2 regions of the Comamonas sp. MYb21 genome follow, and region 2 is predicted to be linked to the other one. Evidence: riboswitches for the same ligand, from Rfam matches in the RefSeq annotation. Region 2 holds a riboswitch; the other holds the start of a gene.
The links. A riboswitch is a leader RNA that binds a small molecule or an ion and turns the genes downstream of it on or off. The one in region 2 is predicted to bind manganese.
Positions count from the first base shown of each region.

Region 1: another riboswitch for manganese. It lies ahead of WH367_RS09170 (TMEM165/GDT1 family protein); the one in region 2 lies ahead of mntP (manganese efflux pump MntP).

Region 1 is NZ_JBBGZC010000005.1:182,484-197,013, forward strand. It holds gene WH367_RS09145 (M20 family metallopeptidase) at 1-575, opposite strand, end outside; gene metW (methionine biosynthesis protein MetW) at 723-1,310, opposite strand; gene metX (homoserine O-succinyltransferase MetX) at 1,307-2,476, opposite strand; gene WH367_RS09160 (Lrp/AsnC ligand binding domain-containing protein) at 2,628-3,119, opposite strand; gene putA (trifunctional transcriptional regulator/proline dehydrogenase/L-glutamate gamma-semialdehyde dehydrogenase) at 3,224-7,087, shown strand; gene WH367_RS09170 (TMEM165/GDT1 family protein) at 7,201-7,773, opposite strand; yybP-ykoY riboswitch at 7,870-7,983, opposite strand; gene WH367_RS09175 (RNA recognition motif domain-containing protein) at 8,215-8,610, shown strand; gene WH367_RS09180 (RNA recognition motif domain-containing protein) at 8,866-9,486, shown strand; gene WH367_RS09185 (SDR family oxidoreductase) at 9,575-10,396, opposite strand; gene lptC (LPS export ABC transporter periplasmic protein LptC) at 10,404-11,003, opposite strand; gene WH367_RS09195 (KdsC family phosphatase) at 11,000-11,572, opposite strand; gene WH367_RS09200 (KpsF/GutQ family sugar-phosphate isomerase) at 11,572-12,570, opposite strand; gene WH367_RS09205 (adenine phosphoribosyltransferase) at 12,710-13,264, shown strand; gene WH367_RS09210 (hypothetical protein) at 13,357-14,088, opposite strand; gene WH367_RS09215 (Crp/Fnr family transcriptional regulator) at 14,392-14,530, opposite strand, start outside.
Region 2 is NZ_JBBGZC010000013.1:3,541-18,070, reverse strand. It holds gene cyoB (cytochrome o ubiquinol oxidase subunit I) at 1-133, shown strand, start outside; gene cyoC (cytochrome o ubiquinol oxidase subunit III) at 126-749, shown strand; gene cyoD (cytochrome o ubiquinol oxidase subunit IV) at 750-1,178, shown strand; gene WH367_RS19040 (SURF1 family protein) at 1,248-2,003, shown strand; gene WH367_RS19035 (ATP-binding protein) at 2,167-3,468, shown strand; gene WH367_RS19030 (response regulator transcription factor) at 3,431-3,973, shown strand; gene WH367_RS19025 (LysR family transcriptional regulator) at 3,992-4,891, opposite strand; gene WH367_RS19020 (YeiH family protein) at 5,060-6,151, shown strand; gene WH367_RS19015 (O-acetylhomoserine aminocarboxypropyltransferase/cysteine synthase family protein) at 6,269-7,552, shown strand; gene WH367_RS19010 (OmpW/AlkL family protein) at 7,669-8,280, opposite strand; gene WH367_RS19005 (DUF808 domain-containing protein) at 8,569-9,570, opposite strand; gene mntP (manganese efflux pump MntP) at 10,014-10,583, opposite strand; yybP-ykoY riboswitch at 10,603-10,768, opposite strand; gene WH367_RS18995 (hypothetical protein) at 11,526-11,870, opposite strand; gene WH367_RS18990 (RHS repeat-associated core domain-containing protein) at 12,793-13,719, opposite strand; gene WH367_RS18985 (RHS repeat-associated core domain-containing protein) at 14,215-14,530, opposite strand, start outside.

The sequences.
Region 1 (14,530 bases), on a different contig from region 2:
CCCAGGCGGGGCTTGAGCATGTCGATATAGACCGGCAGATCGCCCGAGCCGCTTTCCTCGCAGGTCTCGATCAGGCCGACGATACGCGGGTGCGGCACATTCTGGCGCTTGAGCTCCTGGATGGCGGCCACGCTGGCGTAGGTGGCATAGCCGTCATCGGCGCCGCCCCGTCCATAGAGCTTGCCGTCTTCGTATTTGGGGGTCCAGGGGCCCAGGTCATTGCGCCAGCCGGAGAACTCGGGCTGCTTGTCCAGGTGGCCGTACATCAGCACGGTCTGCATGCTCTGCGCCTGGGTGGCAGGCACTTCAAAGAACAGCACCGGCGTGCGGCCCGGCACGCGCACCACTTCCAGGGTCAGCCCTTCGACCTTCTGCGCCTCGATCCAGCTCGCGGCATTGCGCACCACCGTGTCGATGAAACCATGCTGCTCCCAGTTGCCATCAAAGCCCGGCGACTTGGCGGGGATGGCGATGTAGTCGGTCAGCTGGCGAAGGATATCGCGGTCCCACTGCTGGCTGATGTGGCTCAAGGCCGCATCGGCTTGCAGATGGGCGGCGTCTAGGCGGGCGTTCATGGGTGAATCTCCTGGAGGTGCTGCCACGACAAGGGCAGCCGCAGGCATAAGCGTACCAGCGCCAGCGCCGCTCGGCTATCGCCTCGGGCAAAGCCCTGCTGCCGTCATCCAGCGCAGGGCCCGGCCGGGCAAGGCCCGCAGTGCGGCTCAGGCGTGCTCGAAGTGGAACACCGCCGTGCCCGCGCGGGCATTCGGCAGCCAGCGCCGCACTTCGCCGTTCTGCAGGCCAAAGCTGTCCAGAATGCGCAGCTTGTTCTTGAGCGCCAGCACCTCGAAATCCTTGAAGGTGCCCACGCGGATATTGGGCGTGTCGTACCACTGGTAGGGCAGGCGCTTGGTCACCGGCATGCGGCCTTGCAGGATGGACAGGCGGTTGGGCCAGTGGGCAAAGTTGGGGAAGGCGACGACGCCCTGCTTGCCGATGCGCGCGGTCTCGCGCAGCATCACCTCGGCATTGCGCAGATGCTGCAAGGTGTCAATCTGCAGCACCATATCAAAGCTGTTGTCCTCGAAGATGGCCAGGCCGTCTTCCAGGTTCAGCTGCAGCACGTTCACGCCCCGGCGCACGCAGGCGAGCACATTGGCGTCGTCAAACTCGATGCCATAGCCGCTGCACTGGCGCTCGCGCTGCAGGTAGGCCAGCAAGCTGCCATCGCCGCAGCCCAGGTCCAGCACGCGTGTGCCCAGCGGCACCAGGTTGGCAATCGCTTGAAAGGTGGAAGAAGCTTCGGTCATGCGGCCTCCTGGGCGCTGGGCTGGCCGGCGCTCAGTTCGCGGGCCATGTTCTCGAAATAGGAGCGCATCACGCCCATGTAGCGCGCGTCGTCCAGCAAAAAGGCGTCATGCCCATGGGGTGCGTCGATCTCGGCATAACTGACGGTGCGGCGGTTGTCGAGCAAGGCCTTGACGATCTCGCGGCTGCGCGCCGGCGAAAAGCGCCAGTCGGTGCTGAAGCTCACCAGCATGAAGCGCGCCTTGGCGCCGGCCAGCGCCTGGGTCAGGTCGCCGCCAAAGGGCTTGGCCGGGTCAAAGTAGTCGAGCGCCCGGGTGATCAGCAAATAGGTATTGGCATCAAAGTAGTCGCTGAACTTGTCGCCCTGGTAGCGCAGATAGCTCTCGATCTGGAACTCCACATCCTGGGTGCTGTATTTGAGGTCCATCCCTTCGCGCAGCTGGCGGCCGAACTTCTGGTTCATCACATCGTCGCTCAGGTAGGTGATGTGGCCGATCATGCGGGCAATGCGCAGACCGCGCTTGGGGATCACGCCGTGGCGGTAGAAGTGGCCGCCGTGGAAGTCCGGATCGGTCACGATGGCGCGGCGCGCCACCTCGTTGAACGCAATGTTCTCGGCCGACAGGCAGGGCGCGCTGGCCACCACCACCGCATGGCGCATGCGGTCGGGGTACTGCAAGGTCCAGGACAGCGCCTGCATGCCGCCCAGGCTGCCGCCGAGCACGGCGGCCAGTTGCGTGATGCCCAGGCGGTCGAGCAGCAGTGCCTGGGCATTGACCCAGTCCTCCACCGTGACGACGGGGAAATCGGCGCCATAGACCTGGTCCGTGTCCTTGTCTGCATCCGGGTTGCGGTGCATGGGCCCGGTGGAGCCAAAGCAGGAGCCCAGGTTGTTGACGCCGATGACAAAGAACTGGTTGGTATCGACCGGCTTGCCCGGGCCGATCATGTTGTCCCACCAGCCCTCGCTCTTGGGCTGGCCCTCGTAGTGGCCGGCCACATGGTGCGAGGCGTTGAGCGCATGGCAGACCAGGATGGCGTTGGAGCGGTCGGCGTTGAGCTGGCCGTAGGTCTCGTAGGCCAGGTGGTAGTCGCGGATGGAGGCGCCACTTTGGAGCGGGAGCGCCTCCGGGAAATGCATTGATTGGGGTGTCGCAACGAATGACATAAAAAACCCGGCAACGCTAAAAACGAGGCCGGGTCGATGGAATGCAGTCGCCTACCGAGTCTTTAGCTGGATTTATAAAGCGCCCGCAAGCTGAAGCAAATCGGCGCCGTGAAATCTCAGTGTACTGCAAATCGGCCGCAGATGTGCTGCATCAGCTGCCGCCCAGGTAGAGCCGGTTGGAGCTTTTGACCTCTTCCATCACCGCGTAGGTGCGGGTCTCGCGCACGCCGGGCAGCTGCCACAAAACCTCACCGGCAAAGTGGCGGTAGTGGTTCATATCGGCTACGCGGATCTTGACCAGGTAGTCAAAGCCGCCGGCCACCATATGGCACTCCATGATCTCGGGCCGCACCTGCACCGCCGCCTTGAACTCGTCAAACACATTGGGGGTGGTGCGGTCCAGCAGCACCTCGATAAAGACCAGCATCGCCGCGCCCAGCTTTTGCGGGTTCAAGCGCGCCTCGTAGCCGGTGATATAGCCTTCCTTGGTCAGGCGCTGCACGCGGGCCAGCACGGCCGTGGCCGACAGCGACACCGCCTCGGCCAGCTTCAGGTTGGAGATGCGGCCATCGCGCTGCAGCACGGCCAGAATGCGCAGATCGATGCGATCCAGGTCCTCCGGCGGGTCGATGATGGCGGTCATGGGCTGAATTTTTCACTATGAATGGGGCCTATTATGGAGAGAAATTCAAACCACAAACGATCACACTGGCGGCATTCACTATTTACTTGCTAACCGAGCCCGCCATGACTGCCAACGCCGTTGTTGACAACCAGCCCTCCACCGCCTTGCCCCTTTCGGCCGCAGACAGCAGCCCATCTGGCGCAAGCGCTCCTGTTTTTAATGAGCTGGTGTCGGCCTTACAGCCCGCCTCGGCGCTGCGCGCGGCCATCACCGCCGCCTACCGCAAGCCCGAGCCCGAAGCGCTGCAAGCACTGCTGCCCCAGGCCACGCCGCCCGCCGCCATCGCCCAGGCGGGCGATGCGCTGGCGCTGCAACTGGCCCGCAGCCTGCGCGAGCGCAAGGCCGACAGCGGCCGCTCCGGCCTGGTGCAAGGCCTGCTGCAGGAGTTTGCGCTGTCGTCGCAAGAAGGCATTGCGCTGATGTGCCTGGCCGAGGCGCTGCTGCGCATTCCCGACACGGCCACCCGCGATGTGCTGATCCGCGACAAGATCGCGCACGGCCAGTGGAAGGCCCACGTGGGCAAGAGCCCGTCGATGTTCGTCAATGCCGCCGCCTGGGGCCTGGTGCTGACCGGCAAGCTGGTGGCCACGCACAGCGAAGGCTCGCTGGGCCAGTCGCTCACCCGCCTCATTGGCCGGGGCGGCGAGCCGCTGATCCGCAAGGGCGTGGACATGGCCATGCGCATGATGGGCGAGCAGTTCGTCACCGGCGAGACGATTGGCGAGGCGCTGAAGAACGCCGAGCGCCTGGAGGCCAAGGGCTTCCGCTACTCCTACGACATGCTGGGCGAAGCGGCGATGACCAGCGACGACGCCAAGCGCTACCTGCGCGACTATGAAAACGCCATCCATGCGATCGGCAAGGCCAGCCATGGCCGGGGCGTGTACGAAGGCCCCGGCATCTCGATCAAGCTGTCGGCGCTGCACCCGCGCTACAGCCGCGCCCAGTACGACCGCGTGATGGCCGAGCTCTACCCCGTAGTGCTGCAGCTGGCCGTGCTGGCCAAGGGCTACAACATCGGCCTCAATATCGATGCCGAAGAAGCCGACCGCCTGGAGCTGTCGCTGGACCTGCTGGAAAAGCTCTGCTTTGCGCCCGAGCTGGCCGGTTTTGCCGGTATCGGCTTTGTCGTGCAGGCCTACCAAAAGCGCTGCCCCTATGTGCTGGACTTCATCATCGACCTGGCCCGCCGCAGCCAGCACCGGCTGATGGTGCGCCTGGTCAAGGGGGCCTACTGGGACAGCGAGATCAAGCGCGCCCAGATCGACGGCCTGGAAGGCTACCCGGTCTACACCCGCAAGGCCTATACCGATGTGTCCTACCTGGCCTGCGCGCGCCAGCTGCTGGCCGCGCCCGATGCGGTCTACCCCCAGTTCGCCACGCACAACGCCCACACCCTGGCCACCATCTACCACCTGGCCGACCCGGCCCGCTACCAGCCCGGCCAGTACGAGTTCCAGTGCCTGCACGGCATGGGCGAGCCGCTGTACGAGCAGGTCGTGGGCCGCAATGCCAGCGAAAACCTGGGCCGCCCCTGCCGCATCTATGCCCCGGTGGGCACGCATGAAACCCTGCTGGCCTACCTGGTGCGCCGCCTGCTGGAGAACGGTGCCAACACCAGCTTTGTGAACCGCATTGCCGACCAGGACATCCCCCTGGCCAAGCTGGTGGAAAACCCCGTGACCACCGCGCAGCAATGGGCGCAGAGCGAAGGCCAATTGGGCCTGCCCAACCCGCACATTGCCCAGCCGCGCGCGCTGTATGGCGCAAGCCGCAGCAATTCGGCAGGGCTCGACCTGTCCAACGACAACCGCCTGCGTGCGCTGCAGCACGACCTGCAGGCCAGCGCCCAGATGGTCTGGCATGCCCAGCCGATGCTGGCCGATGGCGCGCCCGCCTCCACCCAGGCCAGCGAACCGGTGCTGAACCCGGCCGACCACAGCGACCAGGTCGGCACGGTCACGCAGGCATCGACCGAGCAGGTGGAGTTTGCACTGGCCGCCGCCCAGGCCGCCGCCGCCCGCTGGCAGGCCACCCCGCCCGCCCAGCGCGCCGATTGCCTCGCCCAGGCCGGTGACCTGCTTGAAGCCCATATGCCCACCCTGATGGGTGTGCTGGTGCGCGAGGCCGGCAAGACCTGCGCCAACGCGATTGCCGAGGTGCGCGAGGCCGTGGACTTTCTGCGCTTTTACGCCGCCCAGGTGCGCAGCTGGGGCCAGGCGGATTACCAGGCGCTGGGCCCGGTGGCCTGCATCAGCCCCTGGAACTTCCCGCTGGCCATCTTCAGCGGCCAGATTGCCGCGGCGCTGGCCGCCGGCAACACCGTGCTGGCCAAGCCAGCCGAGCAGACCCCGCTGATCGCCGCTGCCGCCGTGCAGGCGCTGTGGCAGGCCGGCGTGCCGCGCGATGTGTTGCAGCTGCTGCCGGGCACCGGCGAGACCGTGGGTGCCCACCTGGTAGGCGACCACCGCGTGCAGGCCGTGATGTTCACCGGCTCGACCGAGGTGGCCCGCATTCTGCAAAAGACGCTGGCCCAGCGCCTCGATGCCCAAGGCCAGCCCGTCACCCTGGTGGCCGAGACCGGCGGCCAGAACGCGATGATCGTGGATTCGTCCGCGCTGGCCGAGCAGGTCGTCGTGGATGTGCTGTCCTCGGCCTTTGACTCGGCCGGCCAGCGCTGCTCGGCGCTGCGCGTGCTCTGCGTGCAGGAAGAAGCGGCCGACCGCCTGCTGCACATGCTGCGCGGCGCGATGCAGGAGCTCCAGCTGGGCAACCCCTGCCAGCTCAAGACCGATGTCGGCCCCGTGATCGACGCCGAGGCCAAGGGCGTCATCGACCAGCACATTGCCCGCATGCAGGCCGCTGGCCACCAGGTCTGGCAAAACAGCGGCGCCAGCGCGCAAGGCACCTTTGTGCCGCCCACGGTGATCGCCATCGGCCAGCTCTCCGAGCTCAAGCGCGAGGTCTTTGGCCCGGTGCTGCATGTGCTGCGCTACCGCCGCGAGAACCTGCCCCAGCTGCTGGCCGACATCAATGCCACCGGCTACGCGCTCACCCTGGGCCTGCACACCCGCATTGACGAGACCATCAACCAGGTGGTCAATGCCGCGCATGCCGGCAATATCTATGTGAACCGCAACATCGTCGGCGCCGTCGTCGGCGTGCAGCCCTTTGGTGGCGAAGGCCTGTCGGGCACGGGCCCCAAGGCCGGCGGCCCGCTGTACATGCTGCGCCTGCTCAGCCGCATGCCCGCCACGGCCACCGTGGATGCGCTGGCCCATCTGCCCCGCATGGCGGGTAGCGAGGCCCCGGCCGCCAGCACCGCTCAGCGCAGCAATGCCCATGGCCTGGAACAGGCCGATGCCGCCCCCGCCGCTGGGCTGGAGGCGCTGCAAAGCTGGGCCAGCCAGCAAGGCCAGGGCGATCTGGCAGCGCTGTGCCAGCGCTATGCCGCCCATACCGGCAACGGCTTTGCCGCCGAACTGCCCGGCCCCACGGGCGAGCGCAATCTGTATGTGCTGAGCGGCCGTGCGCGCGTGGCCTGCGTGGCCAGCACCAGCAGTTTGCTGCTGGCCCAGCTCGCTGCCGTGCTCGCCGCTGGCTCCTCCGCCGTGTGGCCCGCGGGCAGCAGCCACGCCAGCCTGCTGGCCCAGCTGCCTACCTCGGTGCGTGCCTCGGTGCAATTGTCTGCGCACAGCGAGCAGGCCTTTGTGCAGTCCGAAGCCTTTGATGCGCTGATCGTCGATGCGGCCAGCGGCTGGCTGCCCACGGCCAGCCGCCTGGCCGGCCGCGCCGGCGCCATCGTGCCGATCACCGCCCAGGCCGCCGATGGCAGCGTGCCGCTGTTCCGCCTGCTGGCCGAGCATGCCATCAGCATCAACACCGCAGCGGCCGGCGGCAATGCCAGCCTGATGACCTTGGACTGAGGCTGAGGCTTGGGGGCACAGCCCCATCAAAAAAGGGCTGGAGATCGCAAGATCCCCAGCCCTTTTATTTATTTAGTTAGGGCGTTGCAGTGTTGCAAGCGCCGCCAGCGCTATCAGTCCATCGTCGTGAACAGCGCGGCCACCCCCAGCGCCAGGAAGATCACCGCGCAGACGCGGTGGATCCAGCGGATCGGCAGCTTCTTGGTGATCTTGTCGCCAAACCAGACCACCGGCGCATTGGCCAGCATCATGCCGATCGTGGTGCCAGCAACCACCCAGTAATAAGAAGCGGGGTACTTGGCGGCCAGGCCCACGGTGGCCAGCTGGGTCTTGTCGCCCATCTCGGCCAGGAAGAACAGCAGCACCGTGGTGCCGAACACGCCCCAGCGGCCGCTGCTCTTGCCCGCTTCGTCCTCGTCAATCTTGTCGGGGATCAGCATCCAGCCGGCCATCAGGATAAAGGACACGCCCAGAATCCAGCGCAGCACATCGGGGCCCAGCATCGTGGTGATCCAGGCGCCAACGGCACCGGCCAGCGCATGGTTGACCAGCGTCGAGACAAAGATGCCCAGCACAATGGGCCAGGGTTTGCGGTATTTGGCAGCGAGAACGAGGGACAGCAGCTGTGTCTTGTCGCCCATTTCGGCAAGGGCAACGACAGCGGTCGAGAGGAGAAAGGCTTCCATGGAGTGGGGATCGTTATTGCAGCCGGATATAGCAAGACAGCATTGACCGCATCGCGACTCCGGCATTGGATCGCAACGTGGTCAATGGTCTCGCCCAGCATCCTCATCACCAGATGCCGTGTACGCCATAGGCCGCGAAGGCCCAAGTTTGTTGACGCACACTCTGCGGCGCATCGCGCGCCCAGCAGGCTACTCCCCAAAGACTGGCGCATCATACGCCCAAAAGCGATGTTGCGCCGCAACACCTACGCCCGCCAGGGAAAATACCAAGGGCTGGTTGCGGGAACTGTCAACACAGCGTAAGGCGATTCACCCATAATGGTGAAGCTCAATGTGCCCCCGGGTACACTAGAGCGCGCGGTGATCCGTCTTGGAAGTTGTCACAGGTTTGTTGATTGCATCAGGCTCCATCGCTTTTTTTACTTTTTTCGGAGTCCTCAAATGGGCAACAAACTTTACGTGGGCAACCTGCCTTACTCTTTCCGTGACAGCGATCTGGAAAGCACTTTCAGCCAATTCGGTACCGTCTCCAGCGCCAAGGTCATGATGGAACGTGACACCGGCCGTTCCAAGGGCTTCGGCTTTGTGGAAATGGGTTCGGACGCTGAAGCACAAGCTGCTATCGAAGGCGTGAACGGCCAAGGCTTTGGCGGTCGTAACCTGGTCGTGAACGAAGCACGTCCAATGGAAGCACGTCCTCCACGCAGCGGCGGCTTCGGCGGCGGTGGTGGTGGCCGTGGTTTCGGCGGTGGTGATCGCGGCGGCTTCGGCGGCGGCGGTGACCGCGGTGGCTTCGGCGGCGGTGGCCGTGGTGGCTACGGTGGCGGCAGCTACTAAGCACATCGCATCCAAAACCTCTGAGAGGTTTTGACAGTGAGATGACGGGTTTTCCCGGAAAAAAGGCCTCTTTGAGGCCTTTTTTGCATCTGGTTGCAGCTTCTGCGCCACAACTGAGGGGCACAACTATGCCATTCTCGGTTTTTATGCCAGAAAATAAAGGATGGAGCATTCCTCCATTGGGCTACTGCGATAGATGACCGGTGTTCTACAGGGCGCGATCGCATTATTTAAGAGTTATCAGGAGTCCCTCAAATGGGCAACAAGCTTTACGTCGGTAATTTGCCATACCAGGTTCGCGACAACGATCTGGAACAGGCCTTTGGTCAGTTTGGCAGCGTAACCAGCGCCAAGGTGATGATGGAACGCGACACGGGTCGCTCCAAGGGTTTCGGTTTTGTAGAAATGGGCAGCGATGAAGAAGCCCAAGCTGCGGTCAACGGTCTGAACGGTCAGCCCCTGGGCGGTCGCAATCTGGTCGTGAACGAAGCACGCCCCATGGAGCCCCGTCCTCCCCGCAGCGGCGGTGGTGGTTTTGGCGGCCCACGCGGTGGTGGCTTTGGCGGCGGCGGCGGTAACCGTGGCGGCTTTGGCGGCGGCGGTGGTGGCTACGGCGGCGGTGGTGGCGGTGGCTACGGCGGCGGCGGTGGTGGTGGTTACGGCGGTGGCGGCGGCGGTGATCGCGGCGGCTACGGCGGCGGCGGCGGTGGTTATGGCGACCGCGGTGGTCGCGATGGCGGCCGTGGCGGCAATGACCGCGGCTTTGGTGGTGGCGATCGTGGCGGTGAGCGCGATGGCGGCTTCCGCAGCCCCTACGGCAATGGTTCGCGCAACCGCGGCGGCAACCAAGGCTACGACAACAACGACGACTATTGATGCCTGCAGGCACAGCCCGGCGCTGTGCCGCACCGCAACGACAAAGCCCCGCCAGGGGCTTTTTTCATGCCCGGCTCAGGACCTGCTTTCAGTCTTGACCCGGTGGCGCCTCTTGCACCCGCTCGCGGTGGCGGTGCTTGCGCGGGCGGTTGGCCAGCGCGCGGTCATAGAGGGCATTGGGCAGGCAGCGCAACAGTTTGGCCACCCAGCCCATCTGCCAGGGGATGACGGCATAGCTGCGCGCCTTGGCAATCACCGCAAAGGCCTGGTCGGCAAAGGCCTCGGGCTGCATCAGGAACGGCATGCCGTAGCGGTTGTGGCTGGTGAGCGGCGTGGCGACAAAGCCCGGGCAGATGGTGACCACCTGCACGCCGCTGCGCTTAAGCTCCACCCGCAGGCTCTCGCAGTAGCTGATGACCGCCGCCTTGCTGGCGCAGTAGGCGCCATGGCCAGGCAGGCCGCGTATGCCGGCCACGCTGGCAATACCGACCAGCTTGCCACTGCCGCGCGCCTGCATGGGCCGCACAAAGGCATGGAAGGTGGCAGCCATGCCAATCACATTGGTCGCATAGGTCTGGGCCATGACCTCCAGGTCCTCGCGCTCGGCCGTGTCGATGCCGTAGCTCACCCCGGCATTGGCCACCACCACATCGGGCAGGCCCTGCTGCTGCAGGCATTGCATGCAGGCAGCAATGGTCTGGTCCTGGTCGGCCACATCCGCGCCATAGATGGCGTAGCGGCTGGCGTCCATCGCCTGCGCCTGGGCCCAGTCCGCAATCAGCGCGGTACGGCGGGCCACCAAGGCCAGGCGGTAACCGGCCTGGTAGTAGCGCCAGGCCAGCGCCTGGCCGATGCCGCTGGAGGCGCCGGTGATCAGTACCAGCGGTGCGTCGCTCAGGGGGGGAGACATGCGGCGCTCAGCGTGCGGGCTGCAGCACGCCCTTGACCCGGCCCTTGAGCTCTGCGACCTGGGTGATGTTGTTGAAGACCATCGAGTCGGCCGTGAACCGGTCCTGGCCCCGGATGATCTCGACGGGCTTGTTCGAGCTCACCCGCTCTTCATTGACAAAGGCGTGCAGAAACTCGCCCCGGAACTCCATCTGCGGCGCACCGGGCTTGTTGCTGCTGCGCACCACCTTGGCATTGCCAAACAACTGCACTTCGGAGCCATCGGCATTGGACAGCGCGCGGTTGGCGGTGGCCACCGTGGTGGAGCCATCCTGGCGGATGGCACGCATCGTGGCCGTGTCGATCTCCAGCGTGTCGGTGTCCATGTAGTGGCGCATCTTGTTGCCCTGGATCTCGCTGGTCAGCACGCCGGTGCCGTCAAAGCTGCGCACCGAAAAGTCGTTCATGTAGTAATCCACCTCGTGGCCGGCCACCACCTGCTCGCGCACGCTCTGGGGCTTGGGGGCATTGCGCACCAGCCACCAGGTGCCCAGCGCCAGCAGGCCCATCAGGATCACCGGCAGGTAGATGGACGACAGGTCCATAAGGCGTCGCAGGCGAGATTTCATTGTCCGTACCGATCGAGCAGGTTGACATAGGCACCGCAGGCGGCCAGCACGGCGTCGCAGAGCTCGCGCGCAGCACCGGCGCCGCCTTGGCGGGTGGTTACCCAGTGTGCCACGCCCAGCACTTCGGGGTGGGCATTGGCGGGGGCGCAGGCCAGCTGGCAGCGGCGCAGCACCGGCAGATCCGGCCAGTCATCGCCAATCGCAGCCGCCTGGTGCCAGTCCAGGCCCAGGGCCTCGAGCATGGCCTGGGCGGCAGGCAGCTTGTCCTCGGTGCCATAGCGCACATGCGCGATGCCCAGCGCCGCCAGGCGGTGGCGCAGCGGTGCCGAATCGCGCCCGGTGATGACGGCCGGCACAATGCCGGCCTCACGCAGCATCTTGAGGCCATGGCCGTCGAGCGTGTGGAAGCGCTTGAGCGTCTCGCCCTGCTCGCTGATGTACAGGCCCCCATCGGTGAGCACGCCATCCACATCGAAAAACACGATCTTGATGCCCTGGGCGCGCAGCAGCAGCTCAGCGGGCCAGTGCTGGGCGGGGGTGATGGCGGGCAAGGTGAATGTGCTGGCCATCAGATCACCTTGGCCCGCATCAGATCGCCCACATGCACGATGCCCACCAGGCGCTGGTCCGCATCGGTCACCAGCACGCTGGTGATGCGGTGGGCCTCCATCATCGCGGCGGCGTCCGCTGCCAGTGCGTCGGCCGAGATCTGGCGCGGCGTGGCATGCATCACCTCGGCGGCTGTCAGCCCGCGCAAATCGGCACCGGCCTCAATGCGGCGGCGCAGATCACCATCGGTGAACACGCCTTGCAGCAGGCCATGCGCATCGACGATGGCGGCTGCGCCCATGCCCTTGGCGCTCATCTCGCGCATCAGGTCGCTGAAGCTGGCGCTGGGCAACACGGTCGGCAGTTCAGCGCCGCTGCGCATCACGTCGGCCACATGGGTGAGCAGGCGCCGGCCCAACGCGCCACCGGGGTGGGAGCGGGCAAAATCTTCGGCCTTGAAGCCGCGCGCATCCAGCAGCGCCACGGCCAGCGCATCGCCCATCGCCATTTGCGCGGTGGTGCTCGCCGTGGGGGCCAGGTTCAGCGGGCAGGCTTCCTTGTCGACCTGGGTGTTGAGCACCCAGTCGGCATGGCGCGCCATCGAGGACTGCAGGTTGCCCGTCATCGCCACCACGGGCACGCCCAGGCGCTTGAGCACCGGCAGCAGCACGGAAATCTCGCCACTCTCGCCGCTGTTGGAGATGGCCAGCACCAGGTCCTGGCCCGTGACCATGCCCAGATCGCCATGGCTGGCCTCGCCCGGGTGCACAAAAAAGGCCGGCGTCCCGGTCGATGCCAGGGTGGCGGCAATCTTGCGCCCCACATGCCCGCTCTTGCCCATGCCGGTGACCACCACACGCCCGGGAATGTCCAGCATGCGCTGCACGACCTGGACAAAGTTGTCGTCCAGGCGCTGCGTCAGTGCCGCAATGGCCTCGGCCTCGATCGCGAAGGTAGACGCCGCCAGGCGCAGAATCTGCGCCGCTTCAACGGGGCGCTTGGGCTGTAGGGTGCTCATGGAGGCTGATTTTATCGGAGCGTCCGCGCCCCGGCGGGCGCAGGTCATTGCCAAACATGCTTAACCTGCGCCGGGCGCCGGTTGCTGCTGCCGCAGTTGGACTACCATGGCGGCTCCTCCCCTTTTCTGCCCGCCCACCATGCACGCTCCCGACGTCAACGCCTTTTTGCGTCACCACATCCGCACCGTTCCCGATTGGCCAGCGCCGGGCGTGCAGTTCCGGGACATCACCCCGCTGCTGCAGAACCCGCAGGTCTTCCATGTGCTGATCGATGCCTTTGTGCACCGCTACATGTCACGCGACATGCGCCCCGATGTGGTGGCCGGGCTCGATGCGCGCGGCTTCATCCTGGGCGCGGTCATCGCCTACCAGCTCAAGGTGGGCTTTGTGCCGATCCGAAAAAAGGGCAAGCTGCCCTTCACCACGGTCGAAGAAACCTATGAGCTCGAATACGGCAGCGCCACCGTGGAGCTGCATGCCGACGCCGTGAAGCCCGGCGACAAGGTGCTGCTGGTCGACGATCTGATTGCCACTGGCGGCACGATGATGGCCGGCAAGAAGCTGCTGGAAAAGCTGGGCGCCCAGGTGATGGAGGGCGCAGCGATTGTCGACCTGCCGGAGCTGGGCGGCTCCAAGCGGCTGACCGACGCGGGTCTGCCGCTGTTCACGCTGGTGGATTTTGCGGGGCACTGACTAAGGCCAGCGGGCCTTCGCACCTCAGCAAAGAGCTGCCAAGGACCCGCGCAAAGTCTCTTCGCGCCGCGCCAGAGGCTTTGAATTTGTTCTCAGTGCAGATCGCCGTACTGGGTATTGCTCAGGCCGCCAAAGCTGGTGTCGGCCGTGGGCGCGGGCGCACCGCCGCGCTGCGCGGCCTCCCGGGCGATCTGGGCATTGTGCGCGGCGCTTCGCGCAGGCGGCACGATGGGCGCGGGCCGGGGCGCCGCACTGGTGGCAGCGCGGTTTGCAGCCGAAGCACCGTCGAGCGCAGGCACCGGGTTCAGCGCCGCTTCGAGCAAGGCTTTCTTGAAGGCGGCAATCTCCGCCTCATCGACCGGGTCCATGCCCAGCGGCACCGGCACCACGGCCGGCTGGGGCGCGGTAACCACACTGGGGGCCTTGGGGCTGGTGGCACCCAGCTGGGCATTGAGGCGCCAGTAGACCGAGGTGATCACGATCTCGAAACGGGTCTTGGCCGAGTAGGCGATCAAGGCCTCGATCTGGGTGAGCTTGTCGGGCGAGGCGCAGTGCTGCTGGGCCAGGTCCACCATCACGATGAACTGCGTGGCACGCTTGTCCAGCGCCAGCACCTTGAATTTGTAACCTGCCGACAGAATGCCCGAGCGCACCATCGACTCGCGCACGGCCGAATACACCATCTCCCGGCGGGCCGAGCGCTCTCCGGGGCGGGGCGCTGCGCTGTCGTGCTGCGGTGCCGCAGCCATGGGCTTGGCGGCCACCAAGGGGCTCTGGGCGGCCAGCATATCGTGCTGGCTCACACCCAGCGGTTCGGCAAACATGGTTTGCGGCCCCAGGGGCGCAAAAGCCGATTTTTTTTCTGGTCGACTGAACCATTTGGCAAATATAGACATGCCACTCCCTACCCTGATCAGAATTTGAGCCGCAGACACAGGCCTTGGGGGATATGGCCTGGCTGGCCGCATCCCGCCTTGCAGGCCCGCAAACCTGGGGTTGGCTGGGTCTGTATCCGCGACTCTCTTATGGTCACCCGTTTCATCACGCAACAGGCGTTTGTAATTGTAGGAAGGAGTATTGCATACCCTGGTCAGAAAAGCGCGCGCGATTTGACCAATGCCAAGCTTTTATGTTGCGGCGACGCGGCGTTTGCGGTTGCCCAGGCGCTTGGCCAGCACCGATCCGGCCGCCATCGCCAGCGCGACGGCCACCGTGGGCTGGCGGTTGCACAGCTCGGTAAAGCGGATGCTCGACAGCCCCCAGAGG
Region 2 (14,530 bases):
CATCAGCTTTGCCGGCATCGTGTTGGTCTCGATCATCCACACCTTCAACTACAAGCGTGACTACTACATCCCTGCAAGCGAAGTAGCAGCCACCGAAGAAGAACGTACCCAACTGTTGGCCCGCCATGTCTAATCACAACACCCTCGCCGGCGCGACCGGTACCCGTGACTACTTCCTCAAGGAAGAACCGCACGTTGAAAATGGCACCGCTCTGGGCTTCTGGCTCTACCTGATGAGCGACTGCCTGATCTTTGCTGCCCTCTTCGCCACCTATGGCGCGCTGGGCCGCAACTATGCAGGCGGCGCAGGTGGCGCCGAGCTGTTCGACCTGAGCCTGGTGGCCATCAACACCGCCTTGCTGCTGCTGTCGTCCATCACCTTCGGCTTTGCCATGCTGGCCAAGCAAAAGGGCTCGGTCAAGGGCACCGTCGTCTGGCTGATCATCACCATGCTGTTTGGCGCCGGTTTCCTGGGCGTGGAACTCTATGAGTTCCACCACCTGATCCATGTGGGCGCTGGCCCGCAGAGCAGCGCTGCGATGTCGGCCTTCTTTGCACTGGTGGGCACCCACGGTCTGCACGTGACCTTTGGTCTGGTGTGGCTGGTGGTGCTGCTGCTGCAAATCGGCAAGCACGGCCTGACCCGCGAGAACAACCGCCGCCTGATGTGCCTGTCGATGTTCTGGCACTTCTTGGACGTGGTCTGGATCGGCGTCTTCTCCTTCGTATATTTGATGGGAGTGCTGTAAATGAGCGCACAACATAACCACGCAGCACACGGCCACGATGACCACGGTCATGACGATGGCCCACACAGCACCTTCTCGGGCTACATGATCGGCTTTTTCCTGTCGATCATCCTGACGGCCATCCCGTTCGCTGTGGTGATGGGTGATGTGTTCGAGAACCGCACCACCACCGTGGTCGTGATCGCCTTCTTCGCGGTCGTGCAGATCATCGTGCACATGGTCTACTTCCTGCACATGAACGGCAAGATCGAAGGCGGCTGGACCCTGATGTCCACCATCTTCACCATCGTGTTCGTGGCTGTGACCCTGGCCGGTACCTTGTGGGTCATGTACCACATGAACACCAACATGATGCCTGGCCACAACCACAACCCGGCCGCCGTGACCCAGCAGCAACCTGCTGCCAGCGAAGGCCACACCAACCACTAAGCTGTTTTGACCAACGAAACGCAACGGAATGCGCAGGGCCAGCCCCGGCATTCCGCACTTTTTCAGGCGATGCTCGCAACCGTGGGCATCGCCTTGTTCTTGGGCTTTTGCGCCTTGGGCACCTGGCAGGTCTACCGCCTGCAGTGGAAGCTCGACCTCATCGAGCGGGTCGAGCGCCGGGTGCACAGTGCGCCCCAGCCCGTACCTGCAAAAAGCAACTGGCCCCAGCTCGATGCCAAGGCCATGGAGTACCAGCCCAGCCAGCTGCAAGGCCAGTGGCTGACGGACAAGACCGTGCTGACCCAGGCCACCACGGCGCTGGGTTCGGGCTTTTGGGTGCTCACGCCACTGCAGCGTGCCGATGGCAGCCAGGTGCTGGTCAACCGCGGCTTTGTGCCCGACGCCTTGCGCCGCGACTGGGCAGGCGGCCCGCAGCTGACAGCCGCGACGCCCACGGGCGAGGTCAGCGTGACCGGCCTGCTGCGCGCTACCGAGCCCAAGGGCGGCTTTCTGCGCGACAACGACCCGCAGGCCCAGCGCTGGTTCTCGCGCGATGTGCAGGCCATTGCACAGGCCCAGGGCCTGGCGCAAGTGGCACCGTTCTTCATCGACGAAGGCCTGCCCGATGGCAGCGCCGAGCTGGTGGGCGAGCAAAAGCGCAGCAGCGCGAGCGACCTGCAAGGCCAGCAGTGGCCACGCGCAGGGCTCACGCAGGTTCGCTTTGTCAACAACCACCTGGTCTATGCGCTGACCTGGTATGGCCTGGCCCTGATGGTGGTGGGCGCCACCTGGCTGGTGCTGCGCCGACGCAAGGGCGCGCGTTAGCCACAGTGCAGTTACCGGCGCTTAGCGGCGCCGGTAACACTGGCAGGCGCAAGGCCTGCCGCCTGCGGCGCATTCCTGCGGCACAGTCCTGCGGCACAATTGCACGGTGCCACTGTCCATCCCCTCCCCTTTTCAGGTCACCCACACCACCGACCGCCAGAACATGCAGCTGCTCATCCAGCTGCGCTGGCTGGCGGTGGTGGGCCAGGTGGTCACCATCTCGCTGGTCCGCTGGGGCTTTGACATCTACCTGCCGCTGTACGAGATGTTTGCCGTGCTGGCCGGCCTGGTCATCACCAACCTGATCTGCGTCTGGTGGCTGCGCTGGCGCCAGCACGATATCTCGTCCAGCGACCTGTTTGTGGCGCTGCTGGCCGATGTCGGGGCGCTCAGCCTGCAGCTCTACCTCAGCGGCGGCGCCAACAACCCCTTCATCACCCTGTTCCTGCTCCAGGTCACCCTGGGGGCGGTGCTGCTCAAGCCCTTCTACGCCTGGGGCATTGTGGTGGTCACCGGCTGCTGCGCGGTGGCGCTGGCCTTTTTCTACCAGCCGCTGCAGATCATGAGCCACCGCAGTGGTGCCATGCATGCGCTCTACCTGCTGGGGCTGCTGATCAGCTTTGGGCTCAATGCCATCTTGCTGGTCTCCTTCATCAACCGCATCATGTCCAACCTGCAGCTGCGCGATGCGCGCCTGGCCGACCTGCGCCAGCGCGCGGCCGAGGAGGAGCACATCGTGCGCATGGGCCTGCTGGCCAGCGGCGCCGCCCATGAGCTGGGCACGCCGCTGTCGACCTTGGCGGTGATTCTGGGTGACTGGCAGCGCATGCCCTCGATCGCGCAAGACAGCGAGCTGATGGAGGACCTGCACGAGATGGAGCACCAGGTGCAGCGCTGCAAATCCATCGTCACCGGCGTGCTGCTGTCGGCCGGTGAGACGCGCGGCGACGCACCCCAGAGCACCACCCTGGTCACCTTCATGGACCGGGTCGCCGCGCAGTGGCAAAGCCACCGCCAGCCCGGCAACTTCGTCTACCGCAAGCAGGTCGCGCGCGATATTCCGATCATCTCGGATACCTCGTTGCAACAGATGATTTTCAATGTGCTGGACAATGCGCTGGAGGCCTCGCCGGGTTTTGTGCAGCTGGTGGTGGAATGCCCCGCGCAGGACGATGCCCAGCTGGTGCTGCAGGTGACCGACAGCGGCCCGGGTTTCAAGAGCGAGATCCTGGCCCATCTGGGCAAGCCCTACCAGTCCACCAAACAGCGCCCTGGCGGTGGCCTGGGCCTGTTTCTGGTGATGAATGTGGCCCGCTCGCTGGGCGGCCATGTCGAGGCCCGCAACCGCGAGCAGCACCTGGGCGGCGGTGCAGCTGTACGCATCAGCCTGCCGCTGGCCTCCATTGCCCTGGATGACGAACCACACCATGACGCCAACCCAAGAACGCCTCTTACTCCTGGTTGAAGACGATGCCGCCTTTGCCCGCACGCTGCGCCGCTCCTTCGAGCGCCGTGGCTACCGCGTGCTGCATGCCAGCAGCGCCGACGAAGTGGCGCAGCTCTTGCAGACCGAGCGCCCGCAGTATGCAGTGATGGACTTGAAGCTCGCCGGCCACGCCTCGGGCCTGTCCTGCGTGCAGTTGCTGCATGCGCAAAACCCCGAGGCGCTGATTGTGGTGCTGACCGGCTACGCGAGCATCGCCACCGCGGTCGAAGCCATCAAGCTGGGCGCCTGCCACTACCTGGCCAAGCCGTCCAACACCGACGACATCGAGGCGGCCTTCAGCCGGGTCGAGGGCAGCACCGAGGTGGACCTGACTGCCGCCACCACCTCGATCAAGACGCTGGAGTGGGAAAAGATCCACGAAACGCTGGCCGAGACCGGCTTCAACATCTCCGAGACCGCGCGCCGCCTGGGCATGCACCGCCGCACCCTGGCGCGCAAGCTCGACAAGCAGCACGTTCGCTAGGGGCCTGTTCACAGAGGCTCAGGCAGCGTCCATACAGGCCTGCACCAAGGCCTGCAGCACCGGTGACCGCTGCTTGCCCTGGCGCTGCAGCAGCGAAAACTGGCGCCGCATCGGCGGCAACAGGCTGTGCAGCACCGCCAGCTCGCCGCGCTCGATCCAGGGCTGGGCAATGACGCGCGACAGGCAGCTGATACCCGCCCCGCGCGCCACGGCCGTGCAAATGGCCTCCGAACTGCCCAGCACCGCTGCAATCGGCCATTCCCGCAACTGGGACAGCACGGTGAACTCCACCGCCTCGCGCGTACCCGAGCCCTCTTCACGCAGCAGCCAGCGGCAAGCGCCCAGCTGCTGGGCGCTGACAGGGCTGTGGCCGGCAGCAGCCACCAACGCATGGCCAGGCGCGGCAATCAGCACCAGCTCATCCTCGCGCCAGGGCTGCACCTCCAGCGCCGGCCAGTGGCTCACCCCTTCGATAAAGCCCAGGTCCACACTGGCCTGGCCCACCGCTTCGGCCACTTCGCGCGTGTTGCCAATCACCACCTCAAACTGCACCAGCGCATAGCGCTGCATGAAATCCGCCAGGATGGCGGGCAGCACATGGTTGGCAATCGTGGTGCTGGCCGCCAGCCGCAGCACCACGGGCGCCATCGGCTCGGTCTGCTGCGTGGCCTGCTCCAGCTGCGTGGCCTGCTCCAGCAAGCCCTGCGCTTGCGGCCAGAGGCTGCGCCCCAGGTCATTGAGCACCAGGCGCTTGCCGCTGCGCGCAAACAGCTGCGCGCCCAGGCCCACCTCCAGCTGCTGCAAGGCGGCGCTCACGGCTGATTGCGACAGGCCGATGGTCTGCGCTGCAGCGACGGTGCTGCCGCTGTGGGCGATGGCGCAGAAAACCTCCCACTGGCGCAGGCTGAGATGGAGCATGGGGATGGCGCCCAAGGCGCTTGGGTTGATGAAAAAATATCTACCTATTTTATCGATAGATATTAACCAAACAATTAGTTATACAGATATAAGAATAATTTCTATAGTGACTCCATATCGCCCGGCAGGCCACCACTTTTGGCCCTGCCAGGGCCTCTGGAACCACCCATGTCACTCGCCCCCCTCTCCCTCCCCCAACTGCGCAACAGCCACTGGCTCGACAGCGCCAAACGCCTCGTGCCGGGCTTGCTGCTGTGTGCGGCCATTGCCTGGTTGGCCAGCACGCTCGCAGCCCTGCCCTGGTTTGGCAGCCATGGGCTGAGCGCGCTCACGCTGGCCATCGTCATCGGCATGCTGGTGGGCAATACCGTCTATGGCTGGGTGCAGGCGCCGGCCGCTGCGGGGGTGGGCCTGTCCAAGCAGCAGCTGCTGCGCCTGGGCATCATCCTCTATGGCCTGCGCCTGACCTTCCAGGACATCGCCGCCGTGGGCGCCAGCGGCGTGCTGATCGATGCGCTGATGCTCAGCAGCACCTTTGTGCTGGCGCAATGGCTGGGCCAGCGCTGGCTGGGGCTGGATGCCCGCACCAGCATGCTGGTGGGCGCGGGCAGCGCCATCTGCGGCGCAGCGGCCGTGCTGGCCACCGCCCCGGTGGCCAAGGCGCGCGCCGATGATGTGGCAGTCGCCATCGCCACCGTGGTGGTCTTTGGCACGGTGGGAACCTTTTTGTACCCTGTGCTCTACCAGTGGCTCGCGCCCAGCCTGCAGATGAGCGAGGCCGGCTATGGCCTCTGGGTGGGCTCGACCGTGCATGAAGTGGCGCAGGTCGTCGCTGCGGGCGGCGCCATCAGCAGCAGCGCGGCCGATACCGCCGTGGTCGCCAAGATGGTGCGGGTGATGATGCTGGCCCCGTTTCTGATTGCGCTGTCGCTGTGGCTGGCCAAGCGGCCTGGCAATGAAGCACCGGCCCCGCAGCCCGCCACCAACGGCGCCGTGCAGGCCCGCCAGATCACCATTCCCTGGTTTGCCTTGGGCTTTGTCGCGGTCGCGGGCATCCATTCGCTGGGTGTCATCCCGGCGCAGGCGCTGGCCATCGGCGTGCAGGGGGACAACGCGCTGCTGACGATGGCAATGGCCGGCCTGGGCCTCACTACCCATGTGCGCTCGGTACGGGCTGCGGGCATCAAACCCTTGCTGCTGGCCCTGGTGCTGTTTGTCTGGCTGGTGCTGGGCGGGCTGGCGGTCAATACCTGGATTTGAGGGGGCTCTGCGGCCTCTGCGGCCTCATAAGCTCATACCCAAAAAATCGTTGGCCCGGCGCGCAAAACTGCTACAACGGGCAGGCATCTTTCCGCCAACAACAAGGATTCCAACACCATGCGCATCGAGACATTGGCCGTTCACGCAGGCTATTCGCCCGACCCCACTACCAAGGCTGCGGCCGTGCCCATCTACCAGACGGTGGCCTACGCCTTTGACAGCGCACAGCACGGCGCCGACCTGTTTGACCTGAAGGTGCCGGGCAATATCTACACCCGCATCATGAACCCGACCACCGATGTGCTGGAAAAGCGCGTGGCAGCGCTCGAAGGCGGCATTGCCGCGCTGGCGCTGGCCTCGGGCATGGCAGCGATCACCGCCGCCATCCAGACCCTGGCCGAAGCGGGCGACAACATCGTCTCGGCCAGCACCTTGTATGGCGGCACCTACAACCTGTTTGCGCATACCTTTCCGCAGCAAGGCATCGAGGTGCGCTTTGCCGATCCGCGCGACCCGGCCAGCTTTGGCGCCTTGATCGACGACAAGACCAAGGCCGTGTTCATCGAGTCCATCGGCAACCCGCTGGGCAATGTGACCGATATCCGGGCGCTCGCCGATGTGGCCCATCGCCATGGCGTGCCGCTGATCGTGGACAACACCGTGCCCTCGCCCTATCTGCTGCGCCCCATCGAGCATGGCGCCGACATTGTCGTGCATTCGCTCACCAAGTACCTGGGCGGCCATGGCACCAGCGTGGGCGGTGCCATCGTCGATAGCGGCACGTTCCCCTGGGCCGAGCACAAGGCGCGCTTCAAGCGCTTGAACGAGCCCGATGTGAGCTACCACGGCGTGGTCTACACCGAAGCGCTGGGCCCTGCGGCCTATATCGGCCGCGCGCGCGTCGTGCCGCTGCGCAATATGGGCGCGGCCATTTCGCCGCAGAACGCCTTCCAGATCCTGCAAGGCATCGAGACCCTGGCGCTGCGCATGGACCGCATCTGCGAGAACACGCAAAAGATTGCCGAGACGCTGCAAAAGCACCCCAAGGTGGCCTGGGTGCGCTATGCCGGCCTGCCCGACCACCCGGACCATGCCACCGTGCAAAAGCAGTCGGGCGGTCGTGCCTCGGGCATTCTGTCCTTCAGCCTCAACGCTGCCGATGGCGAAGGGCGCGCTGCCGGTGCCCGCTTTCTGGATGCGCTGCAGCTGTTCACCCGCCTGGTCAATATTGGCGATGCCAAATCGCTGGCCACGCACCCGGCTTCGACCACGCACCGCCAATTGGACAGCGCAGAGCTGGAGAAGGCTGGCGTGAGCGAAGGCATGGTGCGCCTCTCGGTCGGCATCGAGCATGTCGATGACCTGCTGGCCGATCTGGAGCAGGCGCTGGCCCAGGTCTGAGGGGCCGTCGCGCATAAAAAAGAGCCGCTTTCATAAAAAAGAGCCGCTTGCAATAAGCGGCTCAATCACAGTGCTCTTTGGCTCCTGAACCACCAGGAGCGGGTTCTAGACCCCTTTTAGAAACGGTAGCCCACACCGACACCCAGCAGCCAGGGATCCACCTTGAAGGTGCCCACCTTGGTGCCCGCCGAGCGCACGTCGGTCTTGATGTAGACCTTCTTCACGTCGACGTTGATCGACCAGTGCTTATCGAGCATGTAGTCAAAGCCGATCTGCAGCGCCGGGCCAAAGCTGTTCTTCTTGATCGATGGATCGAGCGCGGCTTCAACAGCGGGTGCAAAGTTCACGTTCGAGAAGCGCGTGTAGTTCACACCAGCGCCCAGGTAGGGCTTGAAGGCGCCCATATTGGTGAAGTGGTACTGCGCGAGCAGGCTGGGCGGCAGGTGCTTGAGCGTGCCGATCTTGGCGCCATCCGAGCGCAGATCGTGCTTTTGCGGATAGGTCAGCACCAGCTCGGCCGCGATATTGGGCGTGAAGAAGTAGGTCACATCCACTTCGGGAATCGTCTTGTCATTGATCGACAGACCCAGGCCGGTGGAGTCCTTGTTGGCGCTGTCCAGATGCACGGCGCGCACACGCACCTGCCAAGGGCTTTGCGCCTCTTGCGCCATCGCCGCGCCCGACGCCATTGCACATACAGCTGCCGCTGCCAACATCATTTTTTTCATCGTCATTGCCCTCGCTGCGAGCTTGCTCGCATGGATTGAAAAGTAGCTGAACCCAGGCCGCATCTGCATGCCCCCACCCGCGCCAAGCGCCGTATCTGAAGGCGGCAGAGCAGTTTCTGCTGTCCATGCCTGCATCTTCTGCTTAAGCGGGCTGCGCGGCCCTGACCCAGATCAACGAGACAAAACAAGCGATGAAAAAAGGCGGCCCGCTGTTGCGATGCCGCCTTCTGCTTCTTGCTGCGCCGCACCCGAGAGGCGCGGCCAGCAGCCATGCGCTGCTGCTTGCGATCAGTGCCCGCGCAGCTTGTGCCAAGCCTCCACCGCCAGCACCACCAGGCCACCAATGGCTGCACCAACAGCCACATGCACCAGCGTTGGGGCCAGCAGTGCCACCACGCCACCCATCGGGGCTACGGTACTCTCCAACCAGTGCTCGATCGGGCCAATGCCATGCACCAGCAGGCTGCCGCCCACCATGAACATCGCAGCCGTTCCGACAATCGACAGGCCACGCATCAGCCAGGGCGTAAACGCAATCAGGCCCCGGCCAAAAGCCTTGGCAGCGGCACTGGTCTTGCGCATCAGCCACATGCCCACATCGTCCATGCGCACAATACCGGCGACCAGGCCATAGACAAACACGGTGATCGCCAGCGCCACGGCCACCAGCACTGCAAACTGCTCCCACAGCGGCTTGCTGGCCACAGTGCCCAGCGCGATGGCGATGATTTCTGCAGACAGAATGAAATCGGTACGCACCGCACCCGCCACCTTGGCTTTTTCATAGGCCACAGGGTCCATGTTTTTCTCGCTGGCAGCCTTCACGGATGATGGCGCCACGCCCATCTGCGCAGCCTGCTCGGACTCCTTGACGGCATCATGGGGCGCCTGTTTGCCGGGCTTGTGGAACAGGCTCAGCACCTTCTCCACCCCTTCAAAACACAGAAAAGCGCCGCCAAGCATCAACAGCGGCGTGATCAACCAAGGCGCAAAAGCACTGATCAAAAGCGCTGCCGGCACCAAGATGACTTTGTTTTTGAGCGATCCCTTGGCCACCGCCCAGACCACCGGCAACTCCCGGTTGGCCTTGACCCCAGTCACCTGCTCGGCGTTCAGCGCCAGGTCATCGCCCAGCACCCCCGCCGTCTTTTGCACCGCCACCTTGGTCTGCGTGGCCACATCGTCCAGGATGGCCGTGCTCTTGCCCGCAGCCGTCTTGGTCATCAGCGCCACATCGTCGAGCAAGGTCGCAATATCATCGAGCAACATCAACAAACCAGCACCAGCCATTACGCACTCCCTGTCTAAATTCGGTGGCAAATCATAGCGATTTCACAAAGCAATGCCGTGTCAGGCCCCGTAAAACGGTGATTTCTACGTTTTGTTGGAGCTTGTTCACAAAACTTTATGCAGGCCTTGTCAACAACTTCAGCCTGCGGCCCGTTGTACACCCATCTACACCAGAAAGGTGAAAGGACTGAAATGACTGAAGTGTTTGCTATTTGGCCTGAAGACGAACGTGACCGTAAGCGTGCTCCTGCCCGCTTCTGATACCAGCGCAGCCTGCAAGCGGTTGAGCCAGAACTAAAAACCCGGCACCCGCAGCGATTGCAAGCGCACTGATCTCTCTCACTTTAGCCCCGCTTTGCGGGGCTTTGTTTTGCCTGTAGCAACGCTCCTACAGCGCAAAACGCAGCCAAGCCCTCTGCCATGCCCGCGGAGGGCTTTGGCTTTTATACGGCCACCATGTGCTCGTACAGGATCAGCGAGCCAATGGCGATCAGCACGACACCACCTACCGCCTCTGCCCAGCGGCCGGTGATATGGCCCAGCACGCGACCGACCATCACGCCCAAGGTCACCATCGCAAAGGTGGCAAAGCCAATGCTGAGCGCAACAACGGTGATGTTCACATCCAGAAATGCCAGGCCCACGCCCACCGCCATCGCGTCGATGCTGGTCGCAAAGCCGGTGGCCACCAGCAGCCAGAAGCCATGGCGCGCGGGCCGGCTCATCTCGGGCTCATCGGCGCTTTGGAAGGCACCCAGCACCATGCGGCCGCCCAGCACCAAGAGCAGCACAAAGGCAATCCAGTGGTCCCAGGCCTTCACATAATCGGCCGCGGCATAGCCCAGGGCCCAGCCCACCAGCGGCGTGATGGCTTCGATGACACCAAAGATCAGGCCGGTGCGCAGCGCCTCCGACCAACGGGGTTTGACAAGGGCAGAGCCTTTGCCAATCGCGGCGGCAAAGGCGTCGGTAGACATGGCAAGCGCCAACAGGGAAATGGAAGCAGCGTTCATCGGAGGTTCTTCTAGGACAGTCGGGCATGAGCACAACGGCATGCCACCACTGCCCGACCGAGGTCGTGCTGGCATGCCGATGGTCTCGCCAACCGAAGAACGGATGTCTGCGCCACAGCATGCGAAATGCCGAGTATGTTGACGCAGACGCTTCCAGCGCGGAAGCAGGCTACTCCCCAAGGGAGCCCGCAGTCTAAACGCTGCGCAGCGCTTCGGAGCACATGGCCCCAAACGCGCCAAGTTCTTTAGGAATGGATCGCATCTCTGTCTCTGCACGCGAGAAATCAAAACCAATCCTAGCTAACCCCCCGCGCGCAAAACAAATGCTGTGATTGCGCCATGTAGCATTTTGAGGCCGCTTAATTAACTCTATCTAGGACATAAATTACGCTTGCGCGTGCATTTGGCTTTCATCTTGAATCCGGAAGCCAGGCTCGAATGTTTCATGTTTGAATCATCCCCTGCGGGAAGGTGGGCTGGGTATCTTGCAGAGTTCCCCTACCCATTTATGGCCCACAGAGTCGAAAAGAAAAACATAAAAATAGACAAAAACCATTTACCGCAGCTTTCATTCTATTGACATCATTAGACACGCGTGGCCAGCCGTCTATTACCCTGGTCATTATGAATTTGAGAAATTTAGATTTTATTACTATATTAAAATCATTTTCATGATCCAACTTCAATAAAACATTTTTTGAAAAATCTCTACTGGCATATATTAAATCACTCAATTCATTGCAGCTTTAGAGGCTTCTGACATATCAATAAGTCATCCGCATTAACAAATCGCACCAAATGGTTATTCAATACATCACCTTAAAAGCTCGCGTAGCACTTTACAAGGCATAGGTAGCAGATAACTGTTTTATCTATGCGATTATCCAGAATGCCGTCAGATGGAGAGGCGAGGTAAAGAAATTTACAATCAATATTTAGCATTTATTTTCTTTTTAAATAAAATCCATATAGGGCCGATAAAAAAACCATTGGAGTAATGGCATTTAAAATATTATTCAACCGATTACCTTCTTTTGAAAAATAATCGTATACACCAATCATAATCAAAATCAAAACAATATGAAATATAGCAATGCGATGGCTATTTTCATCTGAAACATAATTATTCGAGGACATCAGTAGCGCCACAATAAATCCTATCCCCAGCATCATGTTTAAATCAATGCCTCCGAAAAAATAAAAATACAGGCATAAGATAAAAAATAACACAAGATGCATATATCTTGATTCTTTTATTGAAACATTTAGCTTCTCTAGTTCATTCATTTTTTTCCTTCTCAATAATTTGATTTTTTACAAGTCTTATCGGATTCATTTTCAATCGTCGCTGTTATGCTATTAAGTTTACTTTATAGTAATTTTTTCTTAAAAAATAGCTGCATCTTCAACAAACCCTCCAGGCATATACTCATCAACTAAAAATACAGCTACCAGCAATAAGAATATGTTATAAATCATATTATTTACAGCTCCTGATTGCATAAGATATGCGACATTATCCACTGAGCACAACACAAAGCCCATACTAATATTCTTATCAATAGATATCTCCCCACATCCTCATCATGAGCGAGAAGCTTCATACTGCTACTAAATTCTCTAAAAAGCCATGCTTTACCAGCATACGGCCCAAGCAACTGGCGATATCTCCCAATCTAGCCAGCGGTGATATCACTTATATTTTTTATAAATAATAAAATTTATAAACAATGCAACAAAAGGCGACCCAAAATAAATACACGAGATCATAACTTCAAGATTCTGAGAATACGGTATAAGCAGAAGAGTCCAGGGCAAGAAAAATAATACAGCTATATTTACAATATACAAATAATTTTTGCTCTTCATCCCGAGCAGCAATGCTTGTAGTATTGGTGCGAACCAAAGCAAAGTGACAAAAAACGCAACTTCTATAGCATCTTTACTCACAAATGCATACGCATTTCTTGAGTAGGTTAAAAATACAATCAGTATTGATATATTCAATTGCAAGGACATGAGAGATTGAATTTAGATAGATCATTATCCTTATACGCTTTTAATGCTGCTGTGGTTTCTGTGTAGAGTGGATGATTTTTATTTGGTGGCGCAACAATCTCCGACATAGCGTGCAATATTTGGCGAGGAAGTCCATAGTTTTCTGACCAAGCCTTCTGCCCTTTATGGACGGGCGAAGTGGCATCTTGTATTACATGAAGAGCGACTCCAAACATAAAAAGAGATTCCTGTTTTTTCCCCTCAGCTTTAATTCAAAAGATTTCTTCATTACATCTTGAATGAGATTATTTGAGCTGCTGCACGATTGATTTTTATTTTGCGCGGCATCTTTATCCCTCATTGCATGCATAAACGAACTGGCTGAAGTCTGATTCGGGGGTGAATCTGCCCAAACTTGCCCTTGATTAATCATAGATAACTCTGCTCTCGAATAATCGTAGCCAAATGGCATCATGTAGCCTTGATAGTTTGTTACATTCTGATGTACATAGAATCCAAGCTGTGATGCCCATAGACCCAGCGGATCAATCATCGTCACTGGCCGCGAGGCATATAAAAATTTGTTCCACCCGCCACTCAAGCCAATGGGGTCCTGATTTACGTAGGCTCCTTGTTGCCCCTCATAATACCGATGCCGGTTGTAATAAAGCCCCGTATCACCATCCGCATGTTGCCCCGGCAGCCTGATCGGTTGGTACAGCCCGCTGGGGTTATGCTCCGCCCGCACATTGCCCCAGGCATCCAATTGCACCGCCCAATCCACCCGGGTGTCTTCTCCGATCAAGGCATGGGGCGTTCCCAGGTGGTCGCACAGGTAATGCCGTATCTCGATGCTTTGCGCCGCTTCCTCGCGCTGGCTGGTCACCGTTTGCTCCAGCTCCTGGAACTGCTCGTACATAAAGCGCTGCACATCTGGGGGCATCGCCTGGATGGCGATGTTGTGCTGCATCGAGGCATTCATCGCTTTGATATCGGAGAGCACGCCGCGCAAGGCGTCTTGCACCAGGCCGGGCTGGGTGTTGGACAGGAGTTGGTCGGCCAGATCTGGCTGAGCATCCCATTCGTAGTGGATGACGGAGGTGGCACTTATCTGCGCGCTCAGATATTCCTCGGACAAAGTGCCGCACAGCTTGGTTAGGAGGTTCGGGCTATCTATTGCTCAATCTTGCTGTAAGAGCTACGACGCTGCACCGCTATCTGCCTTAGATCAACCAAAAATTAGCCAATAACTGCTGTCTAATAAGCCATCCTTTGGTGTTTTAGATATGATTTTGAGAAAAATTCACTCCTTATAAATCGGCATGAGGGTTATCTTTCAAAAAAATTAATTTAAAAATTTTTAAATCAACGACTTTTACCCAATCTACTTCGGAGAAAAATGAAAAATTTTAATAATATATAATAATATATTAACTGTATGCTTGTATATAACAGGATGTCTTGCAAGTTTGGCGATAAGATTTGCCCTTTGTTTTCTAGGTAAAAGTATGCCGGGCTAAAAATCAATAAAATGAATATGCCGGAGTGAATTAATGTATAGCCTATTTTCAGTAGTATGAGTGAGAGTATAATTACCACCACATAATATATTAATAGGTTGCGATTGGAGTGGTTAACATTTACAGTCAACTAAATTTCCTTGGGTATACTGATTCATTTTGCTAATAGTTTCTTCCATGTGTGGCCCCATATGCTGCTTCGACTCTATGGTGTGCTGATGAAGATGTTTAATATAAGGCCCATGTTTGCTTGCATCTCCTGTCCACTGTTGGAAGCCTCTATGAGCAGGAGAAGTTGAGTCCATTACAGCATGAAGCCCTCTGCCCAGCTGCGCGCATGCAGCTTTTTTCGCCAACGTTGATCTGGCATTCGCGAGTTGATCCTGAAATTTATTCAGCTGACTTTTAATATATTCACAATATAATTGC